3 regions of the Escherichia marmotae genome follow, and region 2 is predicted to be linked to each of the others. Evidence: predicted binding sites of a transcription regulator. Region 2 holds the regulator's gene; each other region holds the start of a gene.
What was found. Region 2 encodes Fur, which represses iron uptake genes when iron is present. Its sites were predicted from a motif close to ATAATAATGAGAACNACTATCAA; they were not measured.
Positions count from the first base shown of each region.

Region 1: a site for Fur is predicted at 1,248-1,270, ahead of exbB (tol-pal system-associated acyl-CoA thioesterase). Genes of this name have one in related genera too.
Region 3: a site for Fur is predicted at 1,511-1,533, ahead of feoA (ferrous iron transporter A). Genes of this name have one in related genera too.

Region 1 covers NZ_CP025979.1:4,007,593-4,009,864, forward strand. The annotation lists gene metC (cystathionine beta-lyase) at 1-1,080, opposite strand, end outside; gene exbB (tol-pal system-associated acyl-CoA thioesterase) at 1,332-2,066, shown strand; gene exbD (TonB system transport protein ExbD) at 2,073-2,272, shown strand, end outside.
Region 2 covers NZ_CP025979.1:1,777,196-1,779,467, forward strand. The annotation lists gene fldA (flavodoxin FldA) at 81-611, shown strand; gene uof (fur leader peptide) at 821-907, shown strand; gene fur (ferric iron uptake transcriptional regulator) at 900-1,346, shown strand; gene C1192_RS09310 (ChiQ/YbfN family lipoprotein) at 1,440-1,772, opposite strand; gene chiP (chitoporin ChiP) at 1,822-2,272, opposite strand, start outside.
Region 3 covers NZ_CP025979.1:2,858,961-2,861,232, reverse strand. The annotation lists gene feoB (Fe(2+) transporter permease subunit FeoB) at 1-1,030, opposite strand, end outside; gene feoA (ferrous iron transporter A) at 1,047-1,274, opposite strand; gene C1192_RS14890 (Tex family protein) at 1,973-2,272, opposite strand, start outside.

The DNA.
Region 1 (2,272 bases), 2.2 Mb from region 2:
TGGGCGGATGGCTGCGATATGTTCCGGCTGATTCGCAAGGATCAACGATTCATAGCCGCCCCACGAGTAGGCCATGCTAAATAAACTGAAGTTATCCAGATAGTTCGCCAGTTCTTCGTCGTTGAGTTTTTTCTTCAGCACAAAGGAAAATAGTCCGCTGCTACCTGTAAAGTCTCGTTTCCAGAACTCATGGCCTTTACTTTCCGGCAGAGCAGGGTGGTTAACCCGCTCAACCAGCGGATGCGCTGCCAGCCATTCCGCAACTTTCAGACTGCTTTCATGATGCTGGCGCAGACGCACACCTAAAGTGCGCAAGCCACGGCTGGTCATATAGGCGGTATCGGCATCGACCATCTGCCCCATCAGATAAGAGTTCTCCCGCAGTTGCTCCCAACAACGGGCATTGCACACCGCGGTGCCGATCATCGCATCTGAGTGACCCACAAGATATTTGGTGGCGGCCTGAATGGAAATATCGATACCAAAATCAAGGGCTTTGAACAGCACTCCGGCAGCCCAGGTGTTATCAATCATAATGATGGCGTCCGGCACCACGCTGCGCACGGCGGCGACAATCGCCGGAACATCATGCACTTCCATAGTGATGGAACCTGGCGATTCCAGAAACACCACTTTGGTATTTGGCTGCAGATGTTTAACGATATTCGCGCCAATCAGCGGATCAAACCACGATGTCGTTACGCCCAATTTGCTGAGGATTTTGCTACAAAAATCCTGACTCGGTTCGTAGGCTGTGTTGGTCATCAACACATGATCGCCTTGTTCGACAAACGCGAGAATGGAATTGGCAACGGCTGCCGCCCCGCAAGGAAACAGCACGCAGCCTGCGCCACCTTCCAGTTCACACATCGCTTCTTGCAATGAGAAGTGCGTTAACGTTCCGCGGCGGCCATAGAATAATTCACCATTGGCACGATTACGCGTCGCGTGTTTTTTTGCTTCCACACTATCAAAGACCAGCGAAGAGGCGCGCTGAATCACGCTATTTACCGCGCCAAGGGTATATTTTTTGCTGCGTCCTGCATTGACCAGTTGAGTATCAAGTTGTTTGTCTGCCATGTCGGGATTCCTGTTTTTATACGTCTGGATGTCTAAACTAGCATGAATAATAGTGGGCGCATCCTGAAGAATTGGCATAAAGCAGAAAATTTTCGCAAATGTTGTGCTGGTGGCTTTTTTACTGCGTAAACGCAAAGAAAAGAAAGCAAAGGTACGGCAGTATGCAAATAGTAATGAGAACGACTATCAATTCGACGTCGTTTTGATATTATTGTGCGCAGATTTTGTGACTTGCGTCCTGGAGATACACAGTGGGTAATAATTTAATGCAGACGGATCTTTCCGTCTGGGGTATGTATCAGCACGCCGATATTGTCGTTAAGTGCGTGATGATTGGGCTGATTCTGGCCTCCGTAGTCACCTGGGCAATCTTCTTCAGCAAGAGCGTTGAGTTCTTCAACCAGAAGCGTCGCCTGAAGCGTGAACAGCAACTGCTGGCTGAAGCTCGCTCCTTAAACCAGGCCAACGATATCGCCGCTGATTTTGGTAGCAAAAGCTTAAGTCTGCATTTGCTCAATGAAGCGCAGAACGAGCTGGAACTGTCAGAAGGCAGCGACGATAACGACGGTATTAAAGAGCGCACCAGTTTCCGCCTTGAACGTCGGGTCGCCGCAGTGGGGCGTCAAATGGGGCGCGGTAACGGCTACCTTGCAACCATCGGCGCGATTTCGCCGTTTGTGGGGCTGTTTGGTACAGTCTGGGGCATCATGAACAGCTTTATCGGTATTGCGCAAACGCAGACTACCAACCTGGCAGTTGTTGCACCGGGCATCGCAGAAGCGCTGCTGGCAACGGCAATCGGTCTGGTGGCAGCAATTCCGGCGGTTGTTATCTATAACGTATTCGCACGTCAGATTGGCGGCTTTAAAGCGATGCTGGGTGATGTCGCAGCGCAGGTGCTGTTGCTGCAAAGCCGTGATCTGGATCTGGAAGCCAGCGCCGCTGCGCATCCGGTTCGTGTCGCACAAAAATTACGCGCAGGATAATGTCCGATGGCAATGCATCTTAACGAAAACCTCGACGATAACGGCGAAATGCACGACATCAACGTGACGCCGTTTATCGACGTGATGTTGGTTCTGCTGATTATCTTTATGGTGGCGGCACCGTTAGCGACGGTAGATGTGAAGGTGAACTTGCCTGCTTCTACCAGCACGCCGCAGCCGCGCCCGGAAAAACCGGTTTATCTGTC
Region 2 (2,272 bases):
GCCTGTTCTGCTATGATTGCCTTTATCCGTGGGCAATTTGCCACCCCCATTTCAATAAGTTTCAAGAGGTTATTTCACTCATGGCTATCACTGGCATCTTTTTCGGCAGCGACACCGGTAATACCGAAAATATCGCAAAAATGATTCAAAAACAGCTTGGTAAAGACGTTGCCGATGTCCATGACATTGCAAAAAGCAGCAAAGAAGATCTGGAAGCTTATGACATTCTGCTGCTGGGCATCCCAACCTGGTACTACGGCGAAGCGCAGTGTGACTGGGACGACTTCTTCCCGACTCTCGAAGAGATTGATTTCAATGGTAAACTGGTTGCACTGTTTGGCTGTGGCGACCAGGAAGATTACGCAGAATATTTCTGCGACGCGTTAGGCACTATCCGTGACATCATCGAACCGCGTGGTGCTACCATCGTTGGTCACTGGCCAACTGCGGGCTACCATTTCGAAGCCTCAAAAGGTCTGGCGGATGACAACCACTTTGTCGGTCTGGCTATCGACGAAGACCGTCAGCCGGAACTGACCGCCGAACGCGTGGAAAAATGGGTGAAACAAATTTCTGAAGAGCTGCATCTCGACGAAATTATCAACGCCTGATGTGATGCGGCGTAGACTCATGTCTACGCCGTATTAATAGATAATGCCAATCAAAATAATTGCTACAAATTTGTAACTTTTGCCGTTGTACCTGTACAATGTTCCAGTGTTGAAGTGGCCTTACCGATGTAAATGTAAGCTAAGCCACGTTTTTATTAACAATATTTGCCAGGGACTTGTAGTTTTCATTTAGGCATGGCAATTCTATAATGATACGCATTATCTCAAGAGCAAATTCTGTCACTTCTTTTAATGAAGTGAATCGCTTAGTAACAGGACAGATTCCGCATGACTGATAACAATACCGCCCTAAAGAAAGCTGGCCTGAAAGTAACGCTTCCACGCTTAAAAATCCTGGAAGTTCTTCAGGAGCCGGACAACCATCACGTCAGTGCGGAAGATTTGTACAAACGTCTGATCGATATGGGTGAAGAAATTGGTCTGGCTACCGTATATCGCGTACTGAACCAGTTTGACGACGCCGGTATCGTCACCCGCCACAATTTTGAAGGCGGTAAATCCGTATTTGAACTGACCCAGCAACATCACCACGATCACCTGATCTGCCTCGATTGCGGCAAGGTTATCGAATTTAGTGATGAATCTATCGAAGCGCGTCAGCGTGAAATTGCCGCAAAACACGGCATTCGCCTGACTAACCATAGTCTCTATCTTTACGGTCACTGCGCCGAAGGCGATTGCCGCGAAGATGAGCACGCGCACGAAGGCAATTAAGTCAGCCTGAACGAGAAAAAGCCAACCTGCGGGTTGGCTTTTTTATAAAGAGAAATAAGAAAAGCGAGAGTTACAGCTCTCGCTTTTTGTTTTTTACTGCGTAGCGTTATTACTGCGAATTTCCTGCCAGACCTTATCACAATCGGCTTTCACCGCCTGATCATTACCGGTTTGCGTTGCCTGAATACACTGCTGATAATCCAGCACGCGCACACTTTCCTGCTCGGCAAACTGCTGATGTTGTTTCTCTTTCTTCAGCACGTTTAACACGCTCTGGCAGGCTTCAATTTTTTCCGGCGAGCCTTGTGCGGTATTAATACAGGCGCTGTACGCCTCTTTCAGACGACTATCTTCCTGTGGCGCGGTTGATTGCGCACAGGCCACCAACCCCGATGCCATCATGGCGATGAGAATCAGTTTCTTCATAGCAAATTCCTCAAACGTGCGGCAGGCGAAAAACCTGCCGCGTCGGACATCAGAAGATAGTGAATGGCGCGATAACCATAAACTTCACGTCACGCTCATCCTGGAAGATGTTGCCGTAACCGCCGCCCCAGCTCGGGATATCGGAGTGGTTATCGTATTCGGTGAAGTGCAGCTTGAACATCGTACCTTTGGCGCGACCATCCTGAAGGGTGTAGACCGCATCCAGGCTGTATGCAGACTCTTCAATAGTCCGGTTCTTGTCGTAGAACGCATCCGGGTTGCTCTGCCAGGTAGCGGGTTTGGCATCCCAGGCGTAAACGTAAGAAGCGCCGATGGCGAAACCTGGAAGATTCCAGTTTTTCAGATCATACATCGCGCCGAAGAAGACCGCTTTTTCGCCGTTGGCGTTAAAATCAGAACGGTTATCCCACCAGATATCCAGGCGGCCGTTAGAGGAAGCGTAGGTTGGGGTCATACGCTGTAAGAAGTACCCCTGCTGA
Region 3 (2,272 bases), 1.1 Mb from region 2:
CCAGGCCCTGGGCGAGGAAGATAGTCAGCCAGTCCGGGAAGTGGAGTGTGTAACCAATCCACTGAATACCATGTACAAACAGCGCCACGGAACCGACGTCAAACAGCGGTTGTAGCGCCCCGCCGATATTGATAGCCAGCAGGAACATCAGGTACATCACAAAGAGGAAAATCGGCAGACCAAGGAATCGGTTAAGCACGATTTTATCTACGGCAGTGGTGAAACGGCTGGGTTCTGCCGTCAGGGTGTTGCTCACCACATCACAGATGGCGGCAATACACTGGTAACGCGCATCGGCAATGTGTAGCGCCGGATCGTCCATCTCATTACGCAGACGGGCGAGAGCAGCATCCAGATGCTGCGATGCTTCACCAGCGTAGGCGCGGCTGTAAATATCGCCTTCCAACATTTGCAGACCCAGCCAGCGGCGATGTTTCAGCGGGATGTCGGACGGCATCACTTTCGCCAGTGCGTCGGCTTCATTGATTAGCGGTTGGGCGTAATGCACCAGTTCTACATTCTCGTTGGCTTTGTAGCGGTCAATTGCCAGTTTCAGCGCTTCAATACCACGACCACGAGTGGAGACCAGTGGAACCACCGGGCAGCCAAGACGCGCCGCCAGGGCATCAATTTCAATGCGAATATTTTGCTTCTCGGCAATGTCGAGCATGTTCAGCGCCACGATGCACGGAATACCCAGCTCCAGTAGTTGCAGCGTCAGGTAAAGGTTACGTTCAAGGTTAGACGCATCCACCACGTTAATCAGCAGATCGGCATCGCCGCTTAAAATGTAGTGACAGGCGATTTGCTCATCCAGCGAAGTCTGCGAAGAGATGGTGGTCAGAGAATAAGTGCCGGGCAGATCCACCAGGGTGACCTGATGATCGGTAGTGGTGAACTGACCCTCTTTACGTTCGACGGTAACACCAGCCCAGTTTCCTACACGCTGACGAGCCCCGGTGAGCTGGTTAAATAAAGTTGTCTTGCCAGAATTTGGATTACCAATTAAGCCAATGGTTAATTTTTTCATTGTTATTCTCACCGTATTAACAGGAAACCGCTTCCACTTCTAATAAGGCCAGATCTTTTTTCCGTAATACCAGGCTTACACGACGGGTTTCGATATGAATAGGATCACCGAGTGGAGCGACGCGCACCACATTAAAAGAGGAGCCAGGTAACATGCCAAGAGAAAGCAGCTTCTGACGATATGCCGGGCTAATTTCACGGGAAAAGCCAGTGATTTTCCACGCAGTATCTGGGGTGTATTGCATAGGTGCCTACTTGTTTCTCGCTATACTCGTCATAATTCAAATTGCATGTGCTGCGGCTTCGGTCGCTCACCCCAGTTACTTACTGGAGTAAGTACCTGGGGACTCTCTCACTTGCCGCCTTCCTGCAACTCGAATTATTTAGAGTAAAACTGGTTAACTACCTCATGGGGCGTTTGACAGCGACATGAGACCAGATGATTCGCCAACGAAGGAGAGATTAAATAATCAACAGCACAATGATAATGAGAATGGTTTCTATCAGCAATACTTAAAATGTGTGCGAATGTTGGTTTAGATAATAATTTGCGCCAATGTTGATGTGGCTCAAGGTTATATCTGGGTCAAAATAAAATTCGAGTGACGAATTATTAGGGCGGCTTGATGTTTAATTAAGGTTTCAGTTGTTAATGATGTGATAAATATTAGCGGAATATATTGTGGTTTTGGCTGTGGAATAAAAATACCGGAGCCAGGCAAGTGCACGGACGGTCCCCTCGCCCCATCGGGGAGAGGGCTAGGGAGAGGGGGGAAAGTTGTGCCTGTTTTGACCCGTAAGCGAGTTTGTCAGCAATCTCAAATGCCGGAGATGTTCTCCGGCACTTTTATGTCAGTTAAGGCGTTTATTGCCAGATGCGGCGTGAACGCCTTATCTGGCCTACGAACCCGTGCAAAGCTGAACCGTAGGCCAGTCATAGTGTTTAACGCTTTTTACCCATTGCTGCTGCCAGCGCATCCATCATCGCGCTGTTACCGGCAGGCTGCGTTTCACGGCCACGCGGTTTTGCTGCCGGGCGGTTGTTTTGCGGACGATCGTTACCGCCGCCACGACGGACATTGGTTTCACCAGGCTGTTCGTCCAGGCGCATGGTCAGGGCGATACGTTTACGCTGGAGATCCACTTCCAGCACTTTCACCTTCACAATGTCACCCGCTTTCACCACGGTGTGCGGATCTTCCACAAACTTATTCGACAGGGAAGAGATGTGAACCAGACCGTC